3 regions of the Spongiactinospora sp. 9N601 genome follow, and region 1 is predicted to be linked to each of the others. Evidence: predicted binding sites of a transcription regulator. Region 1 holds the regulator's gene; each other region holds the start of a gene.

Region 1 (9,692 bases):
GACCACGTCGGAGCTGGTCAGCATGCTGAAATGGATGTCGGTGATGCCGTCGAGGATCTCCCTGACCACCTTCAGGCCGCTCTCCGTACCGCCCGGCAGGTCGATCTGGGTGACGTCACCGGTCACCACGATCTTGGAGCCGAAGCCCAGCCGGGTGAGGAACATCTTCATCTGCTCGGGCGAGGTGTTCTGGGCCTCGTCGAGAATGATGAAGGCGTCGTTCAGAGTGCGGCCGCGCATGTAGGCCAGCGGGGCGACCTCGATCGTGCCCGCCGCCATCAGCCGGGGGATCGAGTCGGGGTCGAGCATGTCGTGCAGCGCGTCGTAGAGGGGGCGCAGGTAGGGGTCGATCTTCTCGTAGAGGGTGCCCGGCAGGAAGCCGAGCCGTTCACCGGCCTCCACCGCGGGGCGGGTGAGGATGATCCGGTTGACGTCCTTGTTCTGGAGCGCCTTGACGGCCTTGGCCATCGCCAGGTAGGTCTTGCCGGTGCCGGCGGGGCCGATGCCGAACACGATCGTGTGCTTGTCGATCGCGTCCACGTAGCGCTTCTGGTTGACGGTCTTGGGCCGGATGGTGCGCCCGCGGGAGGACAGGATGTCCAGGGACAGCACCTCGGCGGGGCGGTCGGAACTCATCCGCAGCATGGCGATGCTCCGCTCCACCGCATCGACGGTGAGCGGGGTGCCGCCGCGCAGCAGCTCGATCAGCTCCTCGAACAGGCGCACCACGGCGCCGCTCTCCTCGGGGCTGCCGGTGATGGTTATCTCGTTGCCGCGGACATGGATGTCGGCGCGGAAGGCGCCTTCGATGACCTTGAGCAACTCGTCCCGCGACCCGAGAAGGCCGACCATCGCATAGTCGTCGGGGATGACCACCTTGGCCTGGGTCTTGGCCAGGGCCGGTACGGGGCTCTTTGATCGTGATTCGTTAAGCTCGGACATGGGCAGGCTCGCGGCCTGATCGCCTCCCGGTTCGGACAGCGTTCTCATCCGTAATGGTAGCCCGGAAGCCCCCGCTCGCGCTCAGCCGTTTTTCGCCCGCCCGCTCCGCGGGTGCGCGCCGGGCTCAGCCCGGCGGCCAGCGCAGATCGCGCCCGCCCAGCACGTGCAGGTGCGCGTGGAAGACCGTCTGGCCGGCGGCGGCCCCGGTGTTGAAGACCAGCCGGTAACCCTCCTCGGCCACGCCCTCCTCGCGCGCGATCGCGCGGGCGGCCTTGAGCATCTCGTCGGCCAGCCCCTCATCGGCGTCGGCCACCGCCCCGGCGTCGGCGTGGTGGCCCTTGGTGATCACCAGCACGTGCGTCGGGGCCTGCGGGTTGATGTCGCGGAACGCCAGGGTGCGGCCGGTCTCGTGGACGATCTCCGCTGGGATCTCCTTGGCCACGATCTTGCAGAACAGGCAGTCGGTCTCCACGGCCAATACCCTAGCGGCAGCCGCCGTTGCCAATCGGTAACCCGTGGCGGGCTGCAAGCAAAGATCCTGCCGGATATTGTGTCTGTGCAACACTTCTGCGTAAGAAACAATCGGGCGAGGCCACCGGCGAGGACACGACTGGGTCATGCCCCCAAACGAACCGGATGAGCGTAGTAAACCCTCCGCGAAGGCCACGCGTCCTAATGATGTGACCACCGAGACCCTCGTGGCCGACAGGTCGCTCGGGGCAGTGCCCGTCGGGTGGGACGCCGACATGGCCGTGACCGCGCTGTACAGCGCGCACTATCGGTCACTTGTGCGTCTCGCCGTGTTGCTGGTCCGCGACAACGCCACCGCGGAGGAAGTGGTCCAGGACGCCTTCGTAGCCCTGCACGGCGCCTGGCGCAGACTCCGCGACACCGACAAGGCCCTCGCCTACCTGCGCCAATCGGTCGTCAACCGATCGAGATCCGTGCTGCGCCACCGCGCGGTCGTGGAGAAGTACGCGCCCAAGGGGCTGCCCGACGCGCCGAGCGCGGAGAACGGCGCGATCGGCGAGCTGGAGCGGACCGCCGTCATCGAAGCGCTGCGAAGTCTGCCGACCCGCCAGCGAGAAGCCCTGGTTCTACGGTATTACGGTGACCTGTCCGAAGCTGAGATCGCCAGCGCGATGGGCATCAGCAAGGGCGCGGTGAAGAGCCATACGGCCCGCGGCATGGCCGCCTTACGTACCGTGTTGGAGCAATTGTCATGACCGAGTCCCCCGACGAGTACGACGATCTCTTTCGTCGTGTGCTTCGCGCGGAGGCGGACGAGGTCGTTCCCTCCCCCGACGGCCTGGAGATCATCCGCGCCCGCATCCAGCACAAACGCGGGCACGGCCGCCTGGTGTGGTGGCGCGCCGCCGCCTCGGTGGCCGGCGCGGTACTGGTCGCCGCCACCGTCGTGATCGCCGTGCCGCAGTTGCGCGGCGGCGACGCCCGGGAGCAGTCGGTCGGCCTGACCGAGGCGACCCGGACCCCGCCGACGATCAACGCGACCTCGCGCGGCCCCAAGGCGCCGCCGCAGGCCACGAGCGTGCCGCCGGCGCCCCCGAGCCCGACGCGGAACAGCGCGGCCCCGCCGACCACCAAGACGCCGGATCGCTCGAAGTCGCCGACGCCGACCCCGTCGGACAAGGAGACCTGCCCGACGCCCAACGGCGACCCGACGGCCGGCGAGCCCGAGCCACCGCGGCCCGAGTCGTCCGGCAAGGGCGCCGACTGCCCCTCCAAGGCGAGCCCGACGCCGACGACCGCCCCCACCACCGCGCCGACGCCGACCGAGAGCGAGCCCACGCCGAGCGGCCCGTGCCCACCGGAGGAGTGCCCGCCGTCCGATCCCGAACCGGCCCCCACCGAGGTGGCCAGCCCGCTGTCCAGCGGATTCGGCACCAACACCGCGATCGAAGACTGACCGCGCCGGGTCACCAGCGCCCGGCGCGGACCGAGAGCAGCGCCGCGGCCACGACCCCGGCCGTCGAGGTGCGCAGCACGGTGGGCCCGAGCACGGCGGGCACCGCCCCGGCGGCGCGGAAGCCGTCGATCTCCTCGCCGGTGATCCCGCCCTCGGGCCCGACCACGACGACGATGTCGCCCTTGGCGGGCGGGCTCATCCCGGACAGCGGCACGCCCGCCTCCTCGTGCAGCACCACGCCCAGCGCCGCCCCGGCCAGCAGCGCCGCCACCTCCGGCGTCTCGGCCTGGTCGGTCACCTCGGGCAGCCGGAACCTGCGGGACTGCTTACCGGCCTCCCTGGCGGTCGCCCGCCAGCGGGCCGCGCCCTTGGCGGCGCGGTCGCCCTTCCAGCGGGTGACCGACCGCGCCGCCGCCCACGGCACGATGACGTCGACGCCCGCCTCGGTCATCATCTCGACGGCCAGCTCGCCCCGGTCGCCCTTGGGCAGGCCCTGGACGACCACCAGGCGCGGCTCGGCCGCCGGTACGTCGTAGCGCCGCCGTACGGCGAGGCGCAGGGCGTCCTTGCCGACGTCGGTCACCACGCACTCGGCGACCAGGCCGAGGCCGTCGGTGAGATCGACCCGCTCGCCGGCGCGCAGCCGTCGTACGGTGGCCGCGTGGCGGCCCTCCTGGCCGCCGAGGTCGATGGTGTCCGCCGCGAGCCGCTGCCTCTCGGCCAGGAAGACCGGAACCGTCATGGCCGCGACCGGCTCAGCGGCCGTTGAAGGCGTCGCGCAGCCGCGCCAGGAAGCCCTGCTGCCCGGGGGCGAACTTGCCCGGCGGACGCTCCTCACCGCGCATCCTGGCCAGCTCGCGCAGGAGGTCTTCCTGCTCGGGGTCGAGGCGGCTGGGCGTCTCGACGTTGAAGTGGATCAGCAGGTCGCCGCGACCGGTCTCGTTGAGGCGCTGGACGCCCTTGCCGTACAGGGGGATGACCTGCCCGGACTGCGTGCCGGGGCGCACGTCGAGGTCCTCCTTGCCGTCGAGGGTCTCGACGGTGAGCACCGTGCCGAGCGCGGCGGCGGTCATCGGGATCTGCACGGTGCAGTGCAGGTCGTCGCCGCGCCGCTCGAAGATCTCGTGCGGCTTCTCGACGATCTCCAGGAACAGGTCGCCGGGCGGGCCGCCGCCCGGGCCGACCTCGCCCTCCCCGGCGAGCTGGATGTGCGTGCCGTCCTCGACGCCCGCGGGGATGCGGACCTTGATCGTACGGCGGGTGCGGACGCGCCCGTCGCCCGAGCACTCCTGGCAGGGGTGCCGGATGATCGAGCCGTAGCCGCCGCACTGCGGGCACGGCCGCGAGGTCATGACCTGGCCCAGGAAGGACCTGGTGACCTGGGAGACCTCACCGCGGCCCTGGCACATGTCGCAGGTGTCGGGGTGGGTGCCGGCGGACGCGCCCGACCCCTGGCACACCTCACAGACCACGGCCGTGTCGACCATCAGCTCGCGAGTGGTGCCGAAACACGCCTCGCGCAGGTCGAGCTCCACGCGGATGGTCGCGTTGCGCCCGCGCCTGGCCCGCGACCTCGGAGCCCGGGCGCCGCCCGCGGAGCCGAAGAAGGCGTCCATGATGTCGCTGAACGGGAACCCCGCCCCGAAACCGGCGCCCGCTCCCGCTCCCGCGCCGGCGTAGGGGTCGGCGCCCAGGTCGTACATCTGCCGCTTACTGGGATCGGACAGAACCTCGTAGGCCTGGGTGACCTCTTTGAACCGCTCCTGGGTGGCCGGGTCGGGGTTCACGTCCGGGTGCAGCTCGCGTGCCAGCCTGCGGTAGGCCTTCTTGATCTCCTCCGCACTGGCGTCACGGCGAACCCCGAGGGTGCCGTAGTAGTCGCTCTTAGCCACTTATCGAACCTCTTCGGCCTCTTATGATGCAGTCAGGATCTGGCTGACATAGCGTGCCACCGCGCGAACCGCGCCCATGGTCACCGGGTAGTCCATACGGGTCGGCCCGAGCACGCCGAGCCGGGCGAGCTGCTGGTCACCCGAGCCGTAACCGGCCGCCACGATCGACGTGCCGCGCAGACCGGTATAGGGGTTTTCCGAGCCGATCCGCACGGTGATCGCGGAGGTGTCGGTGGTCTCACCGAGCAGGCGGATCAGCACCACCTGCTCTTCCAGCGCCTCCAGGACCTCGCGCAGGCCGATGGTGAAGTCGGCCGCCGCGAGGTTGGCGGCACCGGCGATGACCAGCCTCTCGTCGTGCCGCTCGACCAGCGTCTCCAGCAGCACCGAAAGGATGGTCACCATGCTCGAACGGTCTTCGACGGGCATCCGGTCGGGCAGGTCGGCCACGGTGTCGGGCACCTGGGCCAGGCCGCACCCGTCGAGGCAGGCGTTGAGCACGGCCCGCATGTGCGCGATCCGCGAGTCGTCGATCACGTCGGGCAGCTCGATGACCCGCTGCTCGACCCGCCCGGTGTTGGTGATCAGGACCATCATCACCCGGCGCTCGGTCAGCGGCACCAGCTCGATGTGCCGGACCGTGGAATGGCTCAGCGCCGGGTACTGGACCACCGCGACCTGCCGGGTGAGCTGTGCCAGCAGCCGGACGGTGCGGGTGACCACGTCGTCGAGGTCGACCGCGCCGGCCAGGAAGGTCTCGATCGCCCGGCGCTCGGCCGCGGACAGCGGCTTGACCTGCGACAGCCGATCGACGAACAGCCGGTAGCCCTTGTCGGTCGGCACCCGGCCCGCGCTCGTGTGCGGCTGGGTGATGTAACCCAGCTCCTCCAGGGCCGCCATGTCGTTGCGCACGGTGGCCGGGGAGACGCCGAGGTTGTGCCGCTCGGTCAAGGCCTTCGATCCGACCGGCTCGTTGGTCGAGACGTAGTCTTCGACGATGGCGCGGAGGACCGCGAGCTTTCGGTCGTCGACCAACGTGCTCACCTCCCTGCCATCCGCGTCGGTCCCACTCGGGAACGCCAGCGCTGGCACTCTGTGTTCCCGAGTGCCAAGTGTACGGCCACCGTGCGCGGGGTGCGATAACACGGGCGGGTAAGATCCTCCGCCCCGGGCGGAAAAGCCCGTGCGGGGGCTTCGGACGATGGCCGGCGCGTGGTCGCGAAGCCGTCGGGCGCCGCTTTTGCGATCGTCTTTGCTAGCGTCGGCGGACATGTACGGGCGTGACGTGCTCGCCGGAAACTGGCGACGGCCGAAAAAGGGACAGATCCCTCAGGTGCCCGCCGAGCGGGACCTGGTGGTGGAAGATCCCGACAGCGGGTTCTGCGGCGCGGTGGTGGGCTGTGACAAGGAGGCGGTCACCCTGGAGGACCGCTTCGGGCGGCGCCGGGTGTTCCCGCTGGCCCCCGCGGGGTTCCTGCTGGACGGCAGGCCGGTGACCCTCGTCCGGCCCGCCGCGTCCGCGGGCGGACCGGCGCGCAGCGCGTCGGGGTCCGTCGCGGTCCAGGGCCTGCGTGCCCGCGTCGCCAGGGAGAGCCGGATCTACGTCGAGGGCGTGCACGACGCGGCCCTGGTGGAGAAGATCTGGGGGCACGACCTGCGGGTGGAGGGCGTGGTCGTGGAGTACCTGGAGGGGGTGGACGACCTGCCCGCGATCGTCGCGGAGTTCGGCCCCGAGCCGGGCCGGCGCCTCGGGGTCCTGGTCGACCACCTGGTGACCGGCTCCAAGGAGAGCCGGATCGCCGCCGCGATCGACTCGCCGCACGTACTGGTGGTGGGCCACCCTTACGTGGACGTCTGGCAGGCCGTCAAGCCCGCGGCGGTGGGCATCCCGGCCTGGCCCACGGTGCCCCGGGGCACACCGTGGAAGGAAGGGGTCATCGCGGCCCTGGGGTGGCGGCTGGACCCCGCGGAGGCGTGGCGGCGCATCCTGGGGTCGGTCACCGGCTACGCCGACCTGGAGCCCGAACTGCTCGGCCGGGTGGAGGAACTGATCGACTTCGTGACCGCGGCGCCGGGCGACGACTGATCTCCTGGCTCGCAGGGACCGGGTGGCTCACACGATCAGGTCGCGGATCAGGGCGTCGGCGAGGAGGCGTCCGGGCAGGGTGAGGACGATCTGATCGTTTCCGGCCAGCGCGCTCTCGTCCAGGAGCCCCTCGGCCATGGCCCGGTGCACCGCCGGGCGGGCCGCCGGGTCCACCTCCGAGAGCGGGTGCCCGGAGGAGAGCCTGAGCTGGAGCATCAGCCGCTCCACGACCTGGTCGGAGGGGGCCAGCACCTCGCGCGCGTGGGCGGGCGAGACGCCCTGGGCCAGGCGGGCGGAGTAGGCGGCCGGGTGTTTGACGTTCCACCAGCGGGTGCCGCCGACGTGGCTGTGCGCGCCCGGGCCGACGCCCCACCAGTCGCCGCCGGTCCAGTACAGCAGGTTGTGCCGGCAGCGGGCGGCCTCGGAGGCGGCCCAGTTGGACACCTCGTACCAGGCGAAACCGGCCGCGGTGAGCAGTTCGTCGGCGATCAAGTAGCGGTCGGCGGCCACGTCGTCGTCGGGCATCGGCAGCTCGCCGCGGCCGATCCGGGCGGCCAGCCGGGTACCGTCCTCCACGATGAGCGAGTAGGCCGAGACGTGGTCGGGGCCGGCGGCGAGCGCCGCGGTCAGCGAGGCGCGCCAGTCGGCGTCGGACTCGCCCGGCGTGCCGTAGATGAGGTCCAGGTTGACGTGCTCGAAGCCGGCGGCCTTCGCCAGTCGTACGGTCTCGGCGGCGCGGCCCGGGGTGTGCCGCCGGTCCAGCACCCGCAGGACGTGCTCGCTGGCGCTCTGCATGCCGAAGCTCATCCGGGTGAAGCCGCCCTCGCGCAGTACGGCCAGCGCGGCGGCGTCCACCGACTCGGGGTTGGCCTCGGTGGTGACCTCGGCCCCGGGGGCCAGCCCGAACTCCCCGTCGATCGCCCGCAGGACCCGCACCAGGTCGGCCGGTGGCAGCAGGGTGGGCGTCCCGCCGCCGACGAACACGGTCTCGACGCGCGGCACCGCGCCCGTGTCCCGCTCCAGCACCCGCCGGGCCAGGCGCACCTCCTCGATCGCGGTGTCGGCGTAGTCGCGGGGGGAGGCCCCCGGGCCGAGCTCGCCGCTGGTGTAGGTGTTGAAGTCGCAGTAGCCGCAGCGGGTCACGCAGAACGGCACATGCACGTAGAAGCCGAACGGCCGCGCGCCGAACCCGTCGAACGCGCTCGCGGGCAGCTCGCCGGACGCCGGGACGGCTTCACCGTCGGGAAGGATGGCAGGCACCCCTTCAGTCTGCCGCCGCCGGGGGCATGCGGAGGCCATCAAGAGCCTGGGGCTCCAGCGTGAGGAGATGCGGTAAGCGGGGTTACCGGATCGCTACTCTCGGTGTTCCTTGTCCCGGGATATGCTGTGAAGACCCCCTTACGGAGCGCCGATGGACGACATCCACAGTGCGGACGGCCCACCTCCCGACCCGCACGCGCCACCTCCGGAGTCATCGAATCCTGCGGACTCATCGGGCACACCGGGCGCATCACCGCCGCCCTGGCCGCCCTCCCCCGCACCGTCCGGCCCACCTCCCGAGCCCCCTGCGGCCCCACCGCCGTCCGAGCCGCATGCCGGAGCCTCCCCGCCCCAAGGGCCGCCGACGCCCTCTGCCCCGTACGAGCCCTACATGGCGCAAGGGCCGTCCAACGGACCATCTGAGCCGTCCATGCCCGGCCGGCCACCCTGGCCCTCCGACCCCACAGCCCCACCTTCCGAGCCCTCTACGGCCCCACCTTCCCTGGAACCACACACCGGAGCCTTCCCGCCCCAAGGGCCATCAGCGCCTTCTGAGCCGTCCGTGTCCGGCTGGCCGCTCCGGCCCTCCGTCGCGCCCACGCCGCCATCCGGACCGCCCACCGGGCCATCGGTAGCCCCGGGATCGGCCGAGCCCGCGCCGCAACCGCAACAGGCCGCGCCGCCCGCGCCCCTCCAGAACGCCACCCGTTACCTGTGCGCGGGGGCCTACCTGAACGGCCGGTTCCGCGATCGGGTGCTGCGCGAGCTGCTCGATGACCGGTACCGCGCGGTCGCGCCGTCCTTCGGCGGCGTCGATCTGGTCCCGGTGGTGGCCCACTGCCTGCGCGCCGAACGCCTTTCCGTGCTGCGCGACGCCTTCATCACGGTGCTTCTGATCGTGTCCCTGCTGGTCTGGCCCGCCGTGCTGTTCATCCTGCCCTGGGTGCCGCTCGTCCTGTTGTCTGCGCCCGCCGTACGCCGCGGGCCGGCCACGTCCAAAGCCACGCTCCTGCTGGCGACCGGGCTGTTGCTGCCCGTCTGCGGCTACCTGATCATCATGAGCGGCATCGGTACGGGGTTCGACACCGCGCCCGGCGAACTCCCCTCGCCCGGCGCCCTGCTCGGGCCGCTCGTCATCGCCGCGCTGCCCTTCGCACTCGCGATCGGTTACCGCGTGATGTGGTACCTGACCCTGTCCGAACGCCTCAAGCCCGGCTTCCACGACGGGCTCACCGACGACGGAATCGCGGCCCACCGCGACCGGCTGGAGTACATCGCGCGGGCCCAGTGGGGCAACATCACCCTCTACGGCGCGGAGAACCCGTTCGTCGGCGCCGGAGACGTCCACCGATCCTGGTCGATCGCCGTCGAACTTGACCGCCTGCGCCGCCCGCCCGGCCGGTCCCCGGGCTCCGCCGGTTCCGCCGGCCGCGACGATCCGGTCAGAGACCGGCAGGTCGAGATCGACGTCGTCGATCTGCACGACTTCGTGCGCTCCCGGCTGCTCCAGATGCGCGACGCCGTACGCGACCCCGCGCAGGTCATCACGGGCCTGCACATCACCGACCACCTCGCCGTGCGCGGC
Region 2 (9,692 bases), on a different contig from region 1:
GCCCGTCCTGGCGGGATCGGATGCCGGTAATCAAAAACTTGGTGATTGTCGAGGAATTGTCCCTAAATCAGGGAAGCAGCGTGTTTCGCCGGGGCGGCGGCGGTGCAGAGGAGGGCGAACGGCTTTTCGGCAATTCGGGTAAGTACCACGGTGAGGGAATTCTCCCCGGAAAGCCGGAGATCCCGCCGCAGTCGTTCGATGTCCACGGCCGAGCCGCGCTTCTTCAGCGTCACGGTGCCGACCTGCCGCTCGCGCAGCGCCGCCCGCAGCCGCTTGAGGGAGAACGGCATCACCTCGGCGACCTCGTAGCGCGCGGCCCATGGCGTGGCCACGTCCGCATCGCCGGTGATGTACGCGATCCGCGGGTCCAGCAGCCGCCCGCCGACCGAGGCGGCGATGTCGGCGACCAGGTGCGCGCGGATCGCGGCGCCGTCCGGTTCGTACAGGAAACGGCCGGGCGGCCCGATCTGTGCAGCCTGCTCGGACGAGCCCGGCCCGGCCGCCAGGGTCATGCCGGACGGGAGCATCGTCGCCCTCCGCAGGAACGGCCGTTCCGAGCCTTCGGGTGCCGCCGCCTCCGGCCCGGCGAGGTCACCGAGCCAGATGGCCGCCTCCTTGACCTCGCCGCGGTGGGAGACCCACTCGGCCTCCGCCCCGTCCGGCACGAACGTGTACGGCAGGCCCGGGGCCACCTTCAGGCACGCCCCGCGGGCCGCCGCCGCCATGGCCAGCGCGTCGGGCAGGGGAGGGGAGTAGGACATCGGGTCGAACACCCGCCTGGCCGAGGTACGCCGGGCCGGGTCCAGGAACACGACGTCGTGGCCGCGGGGATCGACGGACGCGGCCTCGGCCGTACCGACCTGGACGAGGGCCGAAAGGCCGAGCGCGTCGACGTTGGCCCGCGCGACGGCGGCGGTGAGCGGGTCGCGGTCCACCGCCTCCACGCCGAGCCCGGCCCGGGCCAGCTCGATCGCGTCGCCCCCGATGCCGCAGCACAGATCCGCCACCGACACGCGCCCCGCGCCCGCGGCGATCCGATGGGCGCGGTGGGCGGCGACCTCGGGGCGGGTGGCCTGCTCCAGGCCGTCCGGCGTGAAGTACATGCGCTCGGCGTCCGGCCCGAACTTGGCCTGCGCGCGAGCGCGCAGCCGCGCCTGGGTGAGGGCCGCCGCGGCCAGGTCCGCCGGGTGGTCGCGGCGCAGCGTGGTGGCCGCCGCGACCGGATCGTCCCTTGACACCAGCTCCGCCGCCATGGCCAGGGCGGCCTGCCCGCGGCTCGTCAGGAGCTCAAGAAATGCGTCAAGGTTCATGTTCCCGACGCTATCGCAGGGAGCCGTCCGGACGGTCGGCGAGCGGTGCATATGGGGGGATAAAAGGCCATATTTGGGTCATAAGTGATAGATCTTGCATAGTTGCGATTTACCCGGCACCCAACAGGAGTGCCGTTGCCGGGCAAACGTGGCGCAAGTGGGTGATGCCAGGAAAAGAGATGGTGTTGTTTGTCTTTCTGGGATCAGCGGTATTCAAGACGACGGAAGATTCGAGTGGCGAGTTGGTGAGTTCGATTCGAGACCGTCCAACTTTTGCCTGGCGAGCACGAAGTACGGAGTCGCAAAGCGATGATCAGGAAGATGACAACCGCGGGCCTGCTGGCCGCAGGTCTGGCCATGACCTTCGCCGCCCAGGCGAACGCCGGCACCGAGCCGACGAAGCCTGCTGAGAAGAAGCACGAAACCGTCAACACGGTGTACTACGTCTACCTGTGTGATGCCGACAAGAGGAACGTCGGTCACTGGGTGGGCACGTCGTTCGACGGCATCTACAACACCGAGGACAAGAAGCAGAGCCGCAGCGACTGCGACCGGTACGTCTACACCGATGACTCTTTCAACAAGGACTTCAAGAACAAGAAGTCGAAGGACTCTCACGACCGTGAGCTCGAAGTCGAGAAGTCCTTCAACAAGGACGACTCCGCCAAGGGCTCCTACAACAAGGAGGCGACGGCCAAGGACTCGTTCAACAAGGACGACTCGACGGACGTGAACTACGAGGAAGACAAGAAGTACGAGAAGAACACGTACGTCGAGGTTGACAAGGCCGAGGACAAGAAGCACGAGTCGGAGAAGCCTGAGTACAAGAAGCCGGAAGAGAAGAAGTCCGACTACAAGAAGCCGGAGCACAAGAAGCCGGAGTACAAGAAGCCCGGGCACAAGAAGTCCGGGCTTGAGCTTGAGGGCTGGGTCTTCGAGGAGTCGGAGCGCAACAGCGCCGTCCTGAGCCAGGGCTGACACGACGACACGCGCACCCGGTCCCGCGACGAGCGGGGCCGGGTGTCGTTCACCCCACAGGGGCCGGCAGCGGTCATGCCGGCCCCTTTTGCCGTGCCCCCGGGCGGGACTGCGCGGTTCTTTCGCACTCCTGCCGAGGCACCCGCAGCAATGTGGCCTGTATTGAGACAGCGCCCGGCCTGGCAGGTCGCCCCTAGCGTGAGCGCCTTTCCCCGCAGTGCGATGCGGTTCTGAGGACCACTCCGCCCGAACCGGATCTGCGACGTCACCCCGAGCCTGATGTCCGGCCCCTCCGCTGGCCGAGGTACCCGAGGCAGGTCCGCCTGGCGTGCGCGCCGGACCTGGCCAGGTGATGGCCCGCTGCCGAAGCCGCCCGACGGTTCACACGCGAACGCCGGTCCGTCGCGTGCGCCGCAGAGCCTGCGAGCACGAAGCGCCGCTGCCTCTGACCATGTACGGCCGGGCGGCCCTCAGCCGCGTTCTCACGGGTTCGGTGTACGGGGCGGTGGTGGTTGCTCCGGCCGCCGGGCCGGTCCGGTACCTGCCCGCTGGGGCGGGCTTGGTCGTCGCAATTCCAGCACGCTGCGGGACACGACCATCGCGCTTGCCGTGACGGCTCGCGATCGACCGGCTCTCGACATTGAACCGGAGGGAAATATTGCTACTGAGAGGTTTGGTGGGATGGAGTCCAATTTGGAGGGATACGCCCGCCCAGTATGTCGCATTTATCATACTAAAGGGTGTACCGGTAAGAGTTGGGCTTTCTTTACCGCTATTCGCTTGCTATTAGCACAATGTCTCAGGTCTACTAATTAGTGGCTCGGCATCCAAGGAGGGAGGCCGGGCTATCAGACCAGATCGAACGGGAGATTGACATGCTCAAGAAGTTCATCGTCGGCAGTGCCGTTGTCGCGGGTTTCGCCGCCCTGGGACTTTCCTCGCCGGCGCATGCCGGTGATGGGTGGGACAGCAACGCTGCGGAGCAGAGCGGAAATGTTAACGTCTGCGGCAACCGCACCATCGGGGACATCTTCATCCCGATCATCCCGCTGGCTCCGACCACCAACTCCAACAACGAGTCGACGGACTGCAGCTTCCGGGTGCACCAGAACTAAGGTGCCCCCGGCGAGCCTCGACGGGCGGGTGCCGGAGCATCGATTCGTTCACGGGGCGCTGCGGTGGAACCTTCGCCGCCGTGCACTTCTGGCCGGTCGGGCACCTTTGGCCGGCCGCTCACCTGCGGGAGCGGCCGGCCAGGGCCGGGGGAGCGAGAGGGGGCCGGGCGGCGGCGGGTCCGCTTATCGCCATTCCTGGTCTGTTCGTTCACTTTCGACGCGATGAGGATCGTAAGGTCCGCACGCGCCGGCGTGATCGGCGGACCTTCGAGGGTATACGCCTCTGATGCTACGAAATCCATTATTGGGGATGCATCGGCTTCGCGAGGATAAAGTTGGGCTTGCGGGTGTCGCGGTGAAAGCCGTGACACCCGCTTCCTTTTTTGTTCCGCCAGATCTGCGCCTAACCGGCTCTGGTGTCGGGGTTTGTCGTCCATGCGGGTAGGTCAAGCAATCGCTCAGTGCGCATTGGGGTCCGCGTTCACCGGGCCCAGATCGTTGGAACGGCGCATGGCCTCCGTTGGGGTTCTTTTTGTGGTCGCCGGAGTGGTGATTGGCTTGCCGTTCGTGTCGCGTGCCGTTTTACTGGCTAGCGGCTCGGCCGTCAGTGGTACGAGCTGAATTCTCGTTCCGAGATCGATCGGGAGATTTAAATGCTCAAGAAGCTCGCACTCGGTGGGACCATGATCGCCGCATTCGCCGGCATGGGGCTCGCCGCACCGGCCCACGCGGCCACGCCGTGGCCCGGGGGCGAGATCAACGCCTCGCAGCAGAACGGCAACACGATCACCTGTGGCAACAGCGCCATCGGCGACGTGTTCGTCAACCTGCTCAACCTGACGCCGGTGACTCTCGCCGACCGCAAGCCGGTCGACTGCGGCATCCGGGTCACCCAGAACACCGGCAACTGAGCCGCAGGCACTGAGTTCCCCTTCCTGATGGGTGGCGGAAGCAGAGGCCGCTAGGGAGACTTCGTGACGAGGGCCTCCAGCCCGCCGTCTCTACCTGGAGGCCGTCGTCCGAGGTACGGCGGGAGACGACGGCCCGTGAACCACCGTCGATCTCCATTCATCGGCCGTGCCGGCGACGAGGGGCGAGGACGGCCGGAGGGCCGCCCTCGGTGCCTTTGCCCGATCGGGTGCGATACCTCGCACGCCACCTCTGACCAGGGAACTCACGGCGACCGGTGAGCCGATCCGGTGAGCCGATCCGGCGAATCCGGCGGATCGTCCTCGGCGCATGGACGGCCACCGCCGGGTCGCCGAGTTGCCGGGGCCGTTCAGGGTCGTTCATCGGAACTCCTTCGCTGGAGACCCCGCCGCGTAGCGGCCCCGCCTGGCGGCGAGAACCGAGCCGCCGGGCCGGCGGGATGTGATGCCTGTGAGGCTGTCGCCGGTGAAGAGGGAAGATCCGGCTCGCGAGGGCTGGAATCCTCCGGATTCATCCGTGCGGAGGAAGTCAACGGACCGTTCAGGGAGATGTTCCGGCTGTGCGGGCACCGCTGCTGAAGCTGCGGTGCCCCTTTTTTATGGGTTGCGAATCTTGTAGTAGTGCGCCCCTTGTATGCGTGATGTCCGATTTATTGGAATATGGGCAGCAGATGGTTGAAGTCCGCTAAGCGGAAATCCGGTTGATTGCCGTTTCTTTACGGCAATAACGGTGCTATTGGCTTGCTGTTCGTGACCGGCACGGGTCTACTGGCAATCGGTCCTGTGCTCGGGTGGCGAGCGCCGGAACTCATGCAAGATCGATCAGGAGAATTCAGATGCTCAAGAAGCTCGCAATCGGCGGGATGCTGGCGGCTTTCGCCGCCTCGGGGCTCGCCGCGCCGGCGGTGGCGGCCACACCTTGGCCGGGGGACGAGACCAATACCGCCCAGCAGTCCGGCAACGTGATCGTGTGCGGCAACAGCGCGATCGGCGACATCATCGTCACGCTGCTCAACCTCGGTCCGGTCAGTGTCGCGAACAAGAAGCCGGTGGACTGCAGCGTTCGCGTTTACCAGAACTGAGCCGCTTGAGTCGTTCACAAGGGGTGACCGGACGCCGGCGCGGACCTCGGGCCAGGGCCTTGGCCGATCGTTTCCCGCGCCGGCGTACGCCTTCGACCACGGGTGCGCGCTGAACCTTCACGCTCCAGCTCGTGCGAAGGCCACGGGGGAGACACCGATGGGACCCTCCCATCCGGAGTCTCCCCCGATCGCATGTACGGCCGAGATCCCCCCGCTCCGCAGTGCTCCCGGCAGGCGTCTCGGTCACGCAGGGTACGCGCCGGGTAGCGGGAAGATCCGGACAGTCTTCCTATAAGCCCCTGAGGTAGGAAATCTCCAATTCGCCTACCCGAAAACCGTCAGAAGCCTTAACCGTGAGAATTCCCCCAATGCGGCTCACGAATGCTCGCATGAATTCACCTGCCCGGGATGGTGATTTGCCTTTTCTTTACGGCGGTTATGGTGCAATTGGCTTGCTGTTCGGGCCTCGGGTGGGTCTACTTGCTATCGGCTCGGCCTTCAGGTGGTACGAGCTGGATCCTCATCCGAGATCGATCGGGAGATTTAGATGCTCAAGAAGCTCGCATTTGGTGGTGCGGTGCTCGCGGCTTTTGCAGGAGTGGGGCTCGCCGCTCCGGCCCACGCGACCATCGGGCCCGACGACGGCGGCAATGTTGCTCGGCAGTCGGACAACATCGTCGTCTGTGGCAACCAGGCCATCGGCGACATCATTATCCCGGTGATTCCTCTCACCCCGGTTACCATCGCCACGCGCAAGCCTGTCGACTGCAGCATCCGGGCCTACCAGAACAACAACTAATCTGGTATCCGTGATCAACGGGGGATTTGATCGCCCACTGAAGGAGCCGGCGCCGCGAGGCGCCGGCTCCCTCGTGTGTCCGGCCCCTCGCGCGACCGGGCGGGCCCCGAAGCCCAGGCCGGGATCCATGATCAAGTGTGTGGGCGTAGTGTGGACCCCTGCCTGCTCTGCCGCCCGTAGCGACACGCGTTCCTCTCTGGGCGGACAGGATATGGCCTGACCTGCGGGCGGTTCGTGTTGACGACTCGCGCGCCCTTGCATACTGTTTCGTGTTGGCACTCTCCCCTTGAGAGTGCCAACATGCGACGAGGCAGGTCTGACACCCGCGACGGCAGGCCCCGCTGGTCGCCTCTTCTAGATAATCGAAATCTGAAGGGGAGGTCCGATCGTGACGACCGCCACCAAGGTTCCCGTTAAGCCGCTCGGCGACCGCATCGTGGTTCAGCCGCTTGAAGCCGAGCAGACCACCGCCTCTGGCCTGGTCATCCCGGACACCGCCAAGGAGAAGCCGCAGGAGGGCAAGGTCCTCGCGGTGGGCCCCGGCAACTGGGATGAGGACGGCGAGAAGCGGATTCCGCTCGACGTCAAGGAGGGCGACGTCGTCCTCTACAGCAAGTACGGCGGCACCGAGGTGAAGTACGGCGGCGAGGAGTACCTGGTGCTCTCGGCGCGCGACGTGCTCGCCATCATCGAGAAGTAAGCGCCCACGGGGCTTACTCACATGACGTATCCGAGCCCCGGGCGCACCTGAGCCCGGGGCTCTGATGCGTCGTCCGCTGTGCCCCCGAGCCTCCCTGGCTCGTTAGAGAGGACTGTCATGCCGAAGATCCTGGCTTTCGAGGAGGACGCGCGCCGCGCTCTTGAGCGTGGCGTGAACGCCCTCGCCGACGCCGTCAAGGTGACCCTCGGCCCGCGTGGCCGCAACGTGGTCATCGACAAGAAGTTCGGTGCGCCGACCATCACCAACGACGGCGTCACCATCGCTCGCGAGGTCGAGCTCGATGCGCCGTACGAGAACCTCGGCGCCCAGCTCGCCAAGGAAGTCGCGACGAAGACCAACGACGTCGCCGGTGACGGCACGACCACCGCCACCGTGCTGGCCCAGGCGATGGTCCGCGAGGGTCTGCGCAACGTCGCCGCGGGCGCCCAGCCGATGTCGCTCAAGCGCGGCATCGACAAGGCCGCCAAGGCGGTCAGCGAGAAGCTGCTGGAGTCGGCCCGCCCGGTGGTCGACAAGAAGGAGATCGCCGACGTCGCGACCATCTCCGCCCAGGACGCCAAGATCGGCGACCTGATCGCGGAGGCGTTCGACAAGGTGGGCAAGGACGGTGTGATCACCGTCGAAGAGTCCAACGCGATGGGCCTGGAGCTGGAGTTCACCGAAGGTCTCCAGTTCGACAAGGGCTACCTGTCGCACTACATGGTCACCGACCAGGACCGGATGGAGGCCGTCCTTGAGGACGCCTACATCCTGCTGACCCAGGGCAAGATCGCCTCGGTGGCCGACTTCCTGCCGCTGCTGGAGAAGGTCGCCCAGAGCAAGCGGGCGCTGTTCGTGGTGGCCGAGGACGTCGAGGGCGAGGCCCTTGCCGTACTGGTGACCAACAAGATCCGCGGCACCTTCACCTCGGTCGCGGTCAAGGCCCCCGGCTTCGGCGACCGCCGCAAGGCGATGCTCCAGGACATGGCCATCCTGACCGGCGGTCAGGTGGTGTCCGAGGAGGTCGGCCTGAAGCTGGAGCACGTCGGGCTGGACGTGCTCGGCACGGCCCGCCGGATCGTGGTCACCAAGGACACCGCCACCATCGTGGACGGTGCCGGTGAGGCGTCCGCGATCGAGGACCGGATCCGCGAGATCAAGCTCGCCATCGAGCAGAGCGACTCCGACTGGGACCGCGAGAAGCTCCAGGAGCGCCTCGCGAAGCTGGCCGGCGGCGTGTGCGTGCTCCGGGTGGGCGCGGCCACCGAGGTGGAGCTGAAGGAGAAGAAGCACCGCCTGGAGGACGCGATCTCCGCGACCCGCGCCGCGATCGAGGAGGGCATCGTCTCCGGCGGTGGCTCGGCCCTGATCCACGTCGGCAAGGACCTCGGTGACCTCGGCCTGACCGGTGACGAGGCCACGGGCGTGGCCATCGTCCGCCGGGCCCTCGTCGAGCCGGCCCGCTGGATCGCCGAGAACGCCGGCCTCGAAGGCTACGTGGTGACCTCCAAGGTCACCGAGCTTGCGGCGGGTCACGGGTTCAACGCGGCCACGGGCGAGTACGGCGACCTGATCGCTCAGGGCGTCAACGACCCCGTCAAGGTGACCCGCTCGGCCGTCCAGAACGCCGCGTCGATCGCCGGCATGCTGCTGACGACCGAGGCGCTCGTCGTGGACAAGCCCGAGGAGGAGACCGAGGGCGCAGGCGGCGGCCACGGTCACGGCCACGGCCACGGGCACTGACCGCCCCGGCGTAAGGGCTCTCACGTACGGCCCGTGCCCCTCTCACGGGGGCGCGGGCCGTTCGCGTGCCGGCGGGCCGTACGCCCGCGGGCCGTCGCCCCTGCTGCCCGTGTGGCGGCGCCATTCCGCGGACATGTGATCAGTGGACGCAAGTGTGTCGGATAGAAATCTGTTTCGCGGTAAACCTACGCCGGGCTTAAAGCGTCGTCCAAGGATCGCCCCAATAGGCCGCATATTGGCTAATCCCCGGAAATATTTCATGGCAATTAATCCGCACTGTCGTCATTCGATTACGGGGGGTCAGCATCCCGTCAATGTGACCAATCCGTAGCCGTTCGCCATGACGACAGGCCCGATCAGTACGGGCATCATGCCTAACGTGACCGAGGGAAGCGTCGCCGACGCCATAGGTGGGGTAAGGCTTGCGACGAGATCGGATGAGTCCGACCTCAGGGAACTGACGAGCCTGGCCGTTCAGGGGGATCGCAGTGCGATCGAAACATTGCTCGGGCGGTTGCGCCCGATGGTGGTGCGTTATTGCCGTGCACGACTGGGCCGAGTAGCGGGGCAGTATCACATTGCCGATGACGTCGCTCAGGAAGTGTGCATTGCGGTGCTGTCCGCGCTGCCGCGCTACCGCGACATGGGACGGCCGTTCGCGTCCTTCGTCTTCGGCATCGCCTCGCACAAGGTGGCCGACGCGCTGCGGAGTTCGGTGCGCTCGGCCGTACCGACACAGGACCTGCCCGACGGGCCTGACGACGGCCCAGGGCCCGAGGAGACCGTGGTCCGCTACATCGAGGCCGAGCACGCGCGGCGGCTGCTGTCGCGGCTGCCGGACAACCAGCGCGAGCTGATCATTCTGCGCGTGGTCTCCGGACTGTCCGCCGAAGAGACCGGTAATGTACTCGGCATGTCACCAGGTGCGGTTCGGGTCGCCCAGCACCGGGCGCTGGCGCGACTGCGCGCGATGGCCGAGCTGGAGTCGATCGCTTGAGCGCGCTCGACCCCTACTGTCAGGCTCGCTCGCTGCGGC
Region 3 (9,692 bases), on a different contig from region 1:
CCGACAAGCCGGACCTCGCGCAGGCGCTGGTGTTACGTGACATCTGCCAGCTCGACTACGCGGAGGTGGCAGAGCAGCTCCAGATCCCGCTCGGCACGGCCAAGTCACGCATCCACCAGGCGCGCAAGTTCGTGCAGGCGGCTCTGGGCGACGCCTACGGAGGCTGATCCGGACCGATCTCTGGACGGTTGCCGTCTTGAATGTTGAGATGGCTCGTCACGGATGTCCGATTGCCGGGTAGAGTGCGAGCGAGCCTGTGCGTCAGGCTCGCCAGACTTCACAACTTCATATTGCTCATCCAGAGGGGTGGAGGGACCGGCCCTGCGAAGCCCCGGCAACCTTCCCGGTGATCAGCGCTCGCGACATGGCGAGAGGCCGGCCGGGACAGGTGCCAAATCCGGCCTGTGATCAAGGCGGTCGCAGGCGAAGATGAGGGAAAGGCCTCGCTTCCATGGCGCTCGCGACACACGACAAGCCCGCCACCACCGACTTCGGCGCCGCCGTCGCCCTCTCCTGCCGCGAGTGCGGCACCCGTTACGACCTCGGCCCTGACTTCGCCTGTATCGAGTGTTTCGGCCCTCTGGAGGTCGCCTACGAGTTCGGGCCGGTCACGCGCGAGGAGATCGCGGCGGGGCCGGCCAACGTATGGCGGTACCGCGCGCTGCTCCCGGTACCGGCCGACGTGGCGGACAAGCCCAACCTGGCCCCCGGCTGGACCAAGCTGGTGCGGGCCGACCGGCTGGCCGCCGAGCTGGGCCTGCGCTCGCTGCACATCAAGGACGACTCGGGCAATCCCACCCACTCCTTCAAGGACCGTGTGGTGGCCATCGCCGTCGAGGCCGCCCGCAACTTCGGCTTCCACACCCTGTCCTGCTCCTCGACGGGCAACCTCGCGGGCGCGGTCACGGCGGCGGCGGCGCGGGCCGGGCTCGACGCCTGCGTGTTCATCCCCGCCGACCTGGAGCAGGCCAAGGTGGTCATGGGGTCGGTGTACGGCGGCAGGCTCGTCGGCATCGAGGGCACCTACGACGAGGTCAACCGGTTCTGCTCGGAGCTGATCGGCGACCCGCTGGGCGACAAGTGGGGGTTCGTCAACGTCAACCTGCGGCCCTACTACGCGGAGGGCTCCAAGACCCTCGCCTACGAGATCGCCGAGCAGCTCGGATGGCGGCTGCCCGAGCAGATCGTGATCCCGATCGCGTCCGGCTCGCAGCTCACCAAGATCGACAAGGGCTTCGCCGAACTGATCAAGCTGGGCCTGGTCGAGGACCGGCCCTACAAGGTCATCGGGGCGCAGGCGGCGGGGTGCGCGCCGGTGGCGACGGCGTTCCGCGCCGGGCATGACGTGATCAAGCCCGTCAAGCCGAACACCATCGCCAAGTCGCTGGCCATCGGCAACCCGGCGGACGCGCCGTACGTGCTGGACATCGTCCGCCGTACCGGCGGGGTGGTGGAAGATGTCACCGACGACCAGATCGTGGACGCGATCCGGCTGCTGGCCCGCACCGAGGGCATCTTCGCCGAGACTGCGGGCGGCGTGACCGTCGGGGTCCTGACCAAGCTGGTCCGCGAGGGCCGCCTCGACCTCGAGGCCGAGACCGTGGTCCTCAACACCGGCGACGGCCTGAAGACCCTCGACGCGGTCGCGGACCACGCGCGTCCCTCGGCGGTGATCCGCCCGTCCCTCGACGCCTTCCGCGCGACCGTTGCCGAGTGAACCGCATATCTGACGAAAGTGAGCTGAAAATGAGCGTTTCTGTGCGTATTCCGACGATTTTGCGCACATACACCGATGGTGCGGCGGAGGTCGGCGGGGAGGGCGCGACGCTGCGCGAGGTCTTCCAGAAGCTGGACGCGGACTATCCGGGCATCGGGGCCCGCATCCTGGACGAATCCGGAAAGATCCGGCGTTTTGTGAACGTGTATGTGGGGGATGAGGACGTCCGTTTTTCGGATGGCCTCGACACGGCGACGCCTGAAGGCGTTCAGGTCTCCGTCATCCCGGCGGTCGCGGGAGGCGCCCGCTGAGGGTGTCCCCAGCGGTACATTTCGGTGTCCTGGACGGGAGCGAGCGAGTACGGCGGTACGGCGTCGCTCGCCCCGATACCGAACCGGCATGATCGCCCGGCGCCCGGAGCCCCCCACCATCACGGCACCACCGGGCCGACCGCGACGACGACCCCCGCCAGGAGCCCGCTAAGGCGGGCCGTATGCGCCTCCGGCCCTTGCCGGTGGCGGCCTGCTGAGTGCGGCCCTTACAGCGGCCCGAGCCGGGGGCCTGCTGAGGTGGGGCCTTGCGGTGGCGGCCTGTGCTGGGAGCCTGCTGGGCGGGGCGCATTTGCGTCCGGTCTGGCCTGGGGGCATCCGCTCCCGCGTGTGCACACTCGGCCCTAGGTCCCGGGCCATCCGCTTCTGCGTGCGTGTCTGGCCTTGCTTCGGCCGCCTGCTCCTTTGACGCACGGTGCCCGCGCCGGCGGGCGCTGGCGGGGGGCCGGGACCGTGTAGGGGGTACGCGGTATGTGGTGGGGGCGGGTTGATCGACGGGGCGGCGGGTAGATCATTCTTCGTGGCCGCGTCGGATGTGTGCCGTCTGCCGAGTATGTCGTCCCGGTATGGGACCAGCTCCGCCATGCCCGCGTTCCACCGCCGGCACAGCGGCCCATCCGCGCCCCCCGCAAGCCTCAGGACAGGCGGTGAGCTCGGCTAAAAGCCCGCCTGGCACGTGATAGCCGTGCCTCGGTAATCGGCACTATTACGGATGTCGGCGCTTGACTGGCACGCCTTCACCTCCCGCCGGTGCCGTATTCGGCGTTCCCTCGCCGCCATTCCCGCCAGGGCCTGTGCCGGGCTTCCGCCCACCGGTCGCCGCGCCGGATTGCGGCCCCCGGGGCGGCCGGTGCCGGGGGCGGACTTGTGACATGAGGGCTTACCGGCCCTATTGGCCGACACCCCGGTCGGTCAGCCCTGACTCACCTGTCAGACCCGAGTGTGACTGATGGGTATTCGTGTGTTTGCGTACCGCTATTTCCGCACCGCGTCAGAGGTGAGGGTCATTCGCGTTTGGGGTGTTCGGATGTCCGTACGACGGCCGCTCCCGCCCCCCGGAAGCGCTCCCACCTGCTAGGAGAGGCCCCGGCGGGGAGGCGGTGGTTACAGAACTCCAACCACTTCATTACATCGGGTGGGGGCCCATAACGGGGCGAGGGGGTTGGGGTGCTGTGTGCGGGTTGTGCGGGAAGCGTCGCAGTCCGTGGAGGGAATGGGGTTATGGCCCTGGAAGTCTGTGCCCGGGGCGCCCCAAGACGGGCGGCTAAGCGGGCACTGTTCCATTCCCGTCATAGGTAATGGTGCAAGATTTAACCATAGATTCGATGGAAGAAAAGTCTCTCAACAAGCTATGAGCGAACGTCAAGAGTGAGTTTGCGCCCTGACTCTGTTGCTCAATGCCGTCCCACAGGTATGGTCGAGTTCGATCGACGTAGCCGAGTACGAGTAAGAAGTTGGTCTCCCAACTATCCGGGAGTTCCACACTTCCGGCTCTATCTCCGCCTCGGAGATCGCGGGCCGCGCAGAGGAATGGGTGCGGCCCGGAGCCCAGCAAGAGGAGTCGGAAAGTGGCGCAGGGCACCGTCAAGTGGTTCAACGCGGACAAGGGCTACGGCTTCATCGCGGTAGACGGTGGTAAGGATGTGTTTGTCCATTACTCGGCAATCATGATGGACGGTTACCGTTCGTTGGAGCAGGGCCAGCGGGTGGAGTTCGAGATCACCCAGGGGCAGAAGGGGCCCCAGGCTGAGTCCGTCCGGACGGTCTGAGCCGCATAGCCGGCCCGTCGGCGTCGAGGGTGACCCCGAGCCGCCGGGCAGGTGAGGCGGGTCATCCACACGTGGAACGTCTGGTGGGCCGGTGTGTCCGGAAAGCGTGCGGCAGCGCAGTCCGCGCGGTTCCGCCGGATGCCGCCGGCCCACCCGAAGGGACCGGGCCTTCCCCTTTCCGCAGTTCGGTCCCTTTCCTTACCGCAAAAACTGCACAATCACACAAACACACGCCGTATCCAGATCCGCCGGTGGCCGGTGACCCTCACCAGGCCACCGGCGGATCAGCGTTGCGGGCGACGCGCGCGGGCGCCCCAGGAGGGGTGAGAGATCGGCAGGTCAGCAGGTCACAAGGGTTCACGCTTGCACTCCCCGGGGTAGAGTGCTAAACAGTTCGTTGGCACTCTCCTGTCGAGAGTGACAAACCGGGATCGAGGCGATGGGGCCTCGCCGACCACGACGTCCGGTGTCGTGCGGAAGCGGGTCCACATGCCGTCGCGGGCGTCGGCTCGATCCGCTGCAAGCCACCCTGTATCTGGGAGGTCTAGCCTTATGGCAGCCAAGATGATCGCGTTTGACGAGGACGCCCGGCGCGGTCTCGAGCGCGGTATGAACCAGCTCGCCGACGCCGTGAAGGTGACCCTTGGGCCCAAGGGCCGCAACGTCGTGCTGGAGAAGAAGTGGGGCGCCCCCACGATCACCAACGACGGTGTGTCGATCGCCAAGGAGATCGAGCTGGAGGACCCGTGGGAGAAGATCGGGGCCGAGCTCGTCAAGGAGGTCGCCAAGAAGACCGACGACGTCGCGGGTGACGGCACCACCACGGCCACCGTGCTCGCCCAGGCGCTGGTCCGCGAAGGACTGCGCAACGTGGCGGCGGGCGCCAACCCGATGGCCCTGAAGAAGGGCATCGAGGCGGCCGTGGAGCGGGTCAGCGAGGAGCTGTCCAAGCTGGCCAAGGACGTGGAGACCAAGGAGCAGATCGCCTCCACCGCGTCCATCTCCGCCGCCGACCCTGAGATCGGCTCGCTCATCGCCGAGGCGATGGACAAGGTCGGCAAGGAAGGCGTCATCACCGTCGAGGAGAGCAACACCTTCGGGCTGGAGCTGGAGCTCACCGAGGGCATGCGCTTCGACAAGGGCTACGTCTCGGGCTACTTCGTGACCGACCCCGAGCGCATGGAGGCGGTCTTCGAGGACGCCTACATCCTCATCGTCAACTCCAAGATCTCGGCCAACAAGGACCTGCTGCCGCTGCTCGACAAGGTCGTGCAGGCCGGCAAGCCGCTGGTCATCATCGCCGAGGACATCGAGGGCGAGGCCCTGGCCACCCTCGTGGTCAACAAGATCCGTGGCCTGTTCCGCTCCGTCGCGGTCAAGGCGCCGGGCTTCGGTGACCGTCGTAAGGCCATGCTGGGCGACATCGCCACGCTGACCGGTGGCCAGGTGGTCTCCGAGGAGCTGGGCCTGAAGCTGGAGACGGCGGGCCTGGACCTGCTGGGCCGGGCGCGGAAGATCGTGGTGACCAAGGACGAGACCACGATCGTGGACGGCGCCGGGGATGCCGAGCAGATCGCCGGCCGGGTGAACCAGATCCGGGCCGAGATCGACAACACCGATTCGGACTACGACCGGGAGAAGCTGCAGGAGCGGCTGGCCAAGCTGGCCGGCGGCGTTGCGGTGATCAAGGCCGGTGCGGCGACCGAGGTGGAGCTGAAGGAGCGCAAGCACCGCATCGAGGACGCGGTCCGCAACGCCAAGGCGGCCGTGGAGGAGGGCATCGTGCCCGGCGGTGGTGTGGCGCTGCTGCAGGCGGGCACCAAGGCGTTCGACAAGCTGGAGCTGTCGGGCGATGAGGCGACCGGCGCGGCGATCGTGCGCAAGTCGCTGGAGGAGCCGCTGAAGCAGATCGCGGTGAACGCGGGGCTTGAGGGCGGCGTGGTCGTGGAGAAGGTGCGCAACCTGACCCCGGGTGAGGGCCTGAACGCGGCGACGGGCGAGTACGTCAACATGTTCCAGGCGGGCATTCTGGACCCGGCGAAGGTGACCCGTTCGGCGCTGCAGAACGCGGCGTCGATCGCGGCGCTGTTCCTGACGACCGAGGCCGTCATCGCCGAGAAGCCGGAGAAGGAGAAGGCTCCGGCGATGCCGGGCGGCGGCGGCGACATGGACTTCTGAGTCCGCGTCACCACGTCACCACAGCGACACAAAGAGGGCGGCTCCCATCGGGGGCCGCCCTCTTCGCGTTCCGGCGGCTCGTTCCGTGGCCTCGAACGGCGGCTCGCGGGCGGGACAAGGCCGGTTCTGCGGCGGGCAGGGCCGAGGGGGCGTGTGCCAGCGGCCCGTAAACCCTGGGTCTGCACTTGTCCGTGCGGCTGATCGGCCGATCGGGGCCTCGATAGTGTCCCCCGGGTCGGACAGCCAGCAGGGGAGCTTTCATGAGCCAGCGAGCGGCGAGGAGGAGACCGTACGGCGGCATCTCCATCGTGGCCGTGCTCATGATGTTCGCGGCGGGTTCGAGCGTGTCGCCTGAGGCGGGGATGACCTTCCTGCCGCAGGCGACCACGTTCACGGCGCTGGGCGGGGTGGCGCGGGACACCGCGCCGCTTTCGGAGGGGACGGGCGTGGTGGTTCATCCGGTCGGCGATCGGCCGGTCCACGCGCGTCCCGGCGGTCCGCCCGTCGCGGTGTTGCCGAGTCTGCAGCTCGGCAACCCGACGTGGGTGCCCGTCGTCCAGACCAGGCCAGGATGGCTCAAGGTCCTTCTTCCTTCGCGTCCCAACCGCGCGACAGGGTGGATCTCCGGGGCGGGGGGCGGCCTTCGGGTCGCTCGGACGCCCTACCTGGTCAGGGTCGAAAGGGCGGCGCGGCGTCTGACGGTCTACAGGTCCGGGCGGGCGATCGGCCGGTGGACCGTCGGAGTGGGCGCTCCCAAGACGCCCACTCCGCTGGGGCGGACCTTCGTGCTCGCGTTGCTGCGCGGGCAGGGAGAGTCCGGCTCGACTGTCATGCCCACGGGAACGCATTCCGCAACGCTGGATTCCTACGGTGGCGGGCCGGGGACCGTTGCGTTCCATGGCTGGCCCGACAAGTCGGTCTTCGGCAGGGCCGTCAGTCACGGGTGCATCCGAGCGCCCGACAGCGCGCTCGAAGCGCTGTCGCGGGTACCGCTCGGCACCGTCGTCATCATCACGCGCTAGGCGTCCGCCGGAGCACCACGCCTGGCCGCATTCGAAATCTGTCACCCACAGGGGGGAAAATGGGTCTCAGCAGACACCTCGTCGGGGCTGCGGCACTCGCCATCGCCGCCGCCTCGACGCTGGTGAGCGCCGCCGCGTCGGCCTCACAGGCGAGTACCGACTCGCCGTCCACCGCCCACGTGCTCTCGGCGAACGGGCCGGTGCACATCAACCCGATTCCGAAGGTCGAGTCGCCGCAGGGCCAGGCGGCCCGCAGGGTCGCGCTGGGCAGCCACGAAGACCAGCTCATCACCGCCACCGGCCTGCTGGCCACGGCGGACGAGTCCCGCTCCGAGGCCAGCGCGGCGCACATCCGCACGCTGGAGAAGCGGATCACCGCGGACGCCATCAAGTCCACGTGCGCGGGCGGCGAAGGGGTCACCACCCTGGCCGGCGCCCGTATCGGGGACCGCCCCATCGAGGCGAACCCCGCGCCCAACACCACCATCCCGGTGGACCTCGGCAAGGCCGGCACCGCTTCGGTCACGCTGAACAAGCAGGTCCGGGGGGCTGACGGCCGGCTGAACGTCACCGGCATGGCGGTGACCGTCCCGGTCAGCGAGGGCAAGTCCCAGACGGTGGACGTCGCCTCTGTCGCGTGCGGCGGCACGGGCGAGGACGCCGGCTCCATCGACCAGAGCGCCGACAACGGCGACCACGGCGACCAGGGCGCCCACGAGGACGGCAGCGCCGTGGACCGGGCCCAGGAGGGCGACGCGATCAAGCCGGCCGACGTCTCCGACGTGGTGCGGCGGGACAAGGTCGAGGAGGCGGCCCCGGCCCCGGTGCCGGCAGAGGTCGACCTCCCGGTCGCCGGCTGATCAACGGTCCGCGACCGTAACAGGCCCCGGGACCACGACAGGGCCCGGGACCGTGATAGGCGGGGGCATGGGGAACGACGGCCGGTAGAACTCGTTCCACAGCCCCCGCCGGCTCATTTCCGGACGGCCGCCGCGCGCGGCGGTGGGGCCGGGGTCATCGGGGGAGCGGCTTGACCCAGCGCCGCCACTGCGGCTGGCGGGTGTAGCCCGCGGCGTTCCAGGCGTGGTGCGCGAGGGCATTGTCCTGGAGCACCATCGCGTCGGCGCGGAACGCGCCGAACCGGATGAACCGCGCCTCCGCGGCGGCCAGCAGCGTCGTCGCGATCCGCTTGCGCCGGTGATCGGGATGTACGGCCAGGCGGTAGAAGTGCGCGCGCCAGCCGTCCCAGCCCGCGATCAGCGTGCCGACCAGCTCCCCGTCCAGCTCGGCGAGGAGCAGCGCCTCGGGGTCGTGCCGGATCAGCGCGGTCACCTGATCGGCGGAATCGTGCCGGTCGGTGTCCTCCGCCGCCTCGCGCCAGAAGTCCAGCACCGGCGCGATGTCCGCCAGAGTGCCGAACCGAACTTCTACCCCAAATTCCCCCATAAACCGAAAAACTACTACGAAACCGACGGCGACCCGTCGACGAGGGCGGCCGGTAGCTCATGGGCGTGTACGACGGTCAGCGTGGTGACCGCACGGGTCAGCACCACGTACAGGCGGGCCAGGCCGCGAGGTTCGGCGGCCACGATGTCGGCCGGTTCCACGACGATCACATGGTCGTACTCAAGGCCCTTGGCCAGCGTCGCCGGGACCATCAGCAGGCGGTGCTCGCCCGTGGAGTCGGGGCCGAGGACGCCGTGCTCCAGGCCGGCCGTGCCGAGCGCGGCCGACAGGGCGGCGACGGCGGCGTCAGGGGCGATCACGCCGATCGATCCCTCGCGGCCGAGCGCTTGCCGGACCGCGGTCTCGACCGCGCCGGGCAGGGCGTCGGCGGCGGCCCGCCGTACCGAAAGGGAGCCCGCGCCGGGCCGCAGCGAACGCGGGACGGCCAGCTCAGGGGCCACCTCGGGGAGCAGCCTCGCGGCGAAGTCCAGGACCTCCCTGGGCACCCGGAAGCCGAGCGTCAGCTCGGTCACCTCGCCGGAGTCGCGGCCCAGGTGGGTGAGCACCGCGTGCCACGAGCGGGTCGACCACGGCGTGGTGCCCTGGGCGAGGTCGCCGAGCACGGTCGCCGACCCGGTACGGCAGCGCCGTCCGAGCGCGCGCAACTGCATGGGCGAGAGGTCTTGCGCCTCGTCCACCACGACGTGGCCGATGGACGGCGTGCGCTCGATGAGGTCGGCCAGCTCGTCCAGCAGCGCCGCGTCGGCCGCCGTCCATTTGGCCGACCTGTGCGACCGCGGCGGCTTGGCCCAGGTCAGCAGCTCGCGCTCGGCCGGTTCGAGGTCGGATCTGGCGGATCCGGCCAGGAACTCGGCGTCGCTCAGCAGGCGGAACAGAACCTGCTCGGGCGTCACCTTCGGCCACACGGCGTCAAGGATCTGCTTGACCGGCTTGGAGCGGGCGACCGCGTCCTGGACTCGGTCGTCCGGCGACTCGCCGCGCTGTTCCATCCGCACCAGCACGGCGTGCGCCAGCCGTTGCGCGAGGGCGGCGCGGCCGGGGCCGTACCGGGTGGTGCCGCGCAGCGAGGCGACGATCTCGCGTACCTCGTGGTCGGCGACCCGGAAGCGGCTCGCCCCGCGGGTGTAGAGGACGCCCTCGGTGGGCTTGGTGACGTGCAGCCACAGCGCGCGCTTCAGGATCGCGGCCATCCGGGGGTCGCCCTTGAGCG

What was found. Region 1 encodes HrcA, which represses chaperone genes, less so after heat shock. Its sites were predicted from a motif close to TTGGCACTCTCNNNNNGAGAGTGCCAA; they were not measured.
Region 2: a site for HrcA is predicted at 6,486-6,512, ahead of groES (co-chaperone GroES). Genes of this name have one in related genera too.
Region 3: a site for HrcA is predicted at 4,213-4,239, ahead of groL (chaperonin GroEL). Genes of this name have one in related genera too.

What each region holds. Positions count from the first base shown of each region.
Region 1 is NZ_JBIRBB010000001.1:731,082-740,773, forward strand. It holds gene ACH34R_RS03220 (PhoH family protein) at 1-942, opposite strand, end outside; gene ACH34R_RS03225 (histidine triad nucleotide-binding protein) at 1,067-1,420, opposite strand; gene ACH34R_RS03230 (SigE family RNA polymerase sigma factor) at 1,689-2,168, shown strand; gene ACH34R_RS03235 (hypothetical protein) at 2,165-2,869, shown strand; gene ACH34R_RS03240 (16S rRNA (uracil(1498)-N(3))-methyltransferase) at 2,880-3,611, opposite strand; gene dnaJ (molecular chaperone DnaJ) at 3,625-4,761, opposite strand; gene hrcA (heat-inducible transcriptional repressor HrcA) at 4,783-5,796, opposite strand; gene ACH34R_RS03255 (DUF3097 domain-containing protein) at 6,032-6,847, shown strand; gene hemW (radical SAM family heme chaperone HemW) at 6,875-8,107, opposite strand; gene ACH34R_RS03265 (hypothetical protein) at 8,670-9,692, shown strand, end outside.
Region 2 is NZ_JBIRBB010000002.1:366,383-376,074, forward strand. It holds gene ACH34R_RS05345 (SAM-dependent methyltransferase) at 63-1,310, opposite strand; gene ACH34R_RS05350 (hypothetical protein) at 1,620-2,288, shown strand; gene ACH34R_RS05355 (hypothetical protein) at 3,164-3,403, shown strand; gene ACH34R_RS05360 (hypothetical protein) at 4,057-4,314, shown strand; gene ACH34R_RS05365 (hypothetical protein) at 5,169-5,414, shown strand; gene ACH34R_RS05370 (hypothetical protein) at 5,962-6,213, shown strand; gene groES (co-chaperone GroES) at 6,599-6,913, shown strand; gene groL (chaperonin GroEL) at 7,031-8,656, shown strand; gene ACH34R_RS05385 (sigma-70 family RNA polymerase sigma factor) at 9,027-9,653, shown strand; gene ACH34R_RS05390 (hypothetical protein) at 9,650-9,692, shown strand, end outside.
Region 3 is NZ_JBIRBB010000030.1:22,950-32,641, reverse strand. It holds gene ACH34R_RS41850 (RNA polymerase sigma factor) at 1-167, shown strand, start outside; SAM riboswitch class I at 292-436, shown strand; gene thrC (threonine synthase) at 452-1,717, shown strand; gene ACH34R_RS41840 (MoaD/ThiS family protein) at 1,747-2,028, shown strand; gene ACH34R_RS41835 (cold-shock protein) at 3,615-3,815, shown strand; gene groL (chaperonin GroEL) at 4,368-5,993, shown strand; gene ACH34R_RS41825 (L,D-transpeptidase) at 6,254-7,015, shown strand; gene ACH34R_RS41820 (choice-of-anchor P family protein) at 7,075-7,875, shown strand; gene ACH34R_RS41815 (GNAT family N-acetyltransferase) at 8,030-8,461, opposite strand; gene ACH34R_RS41810 (HelD family protein) at 8,476-9,692, opposite strand, start outside.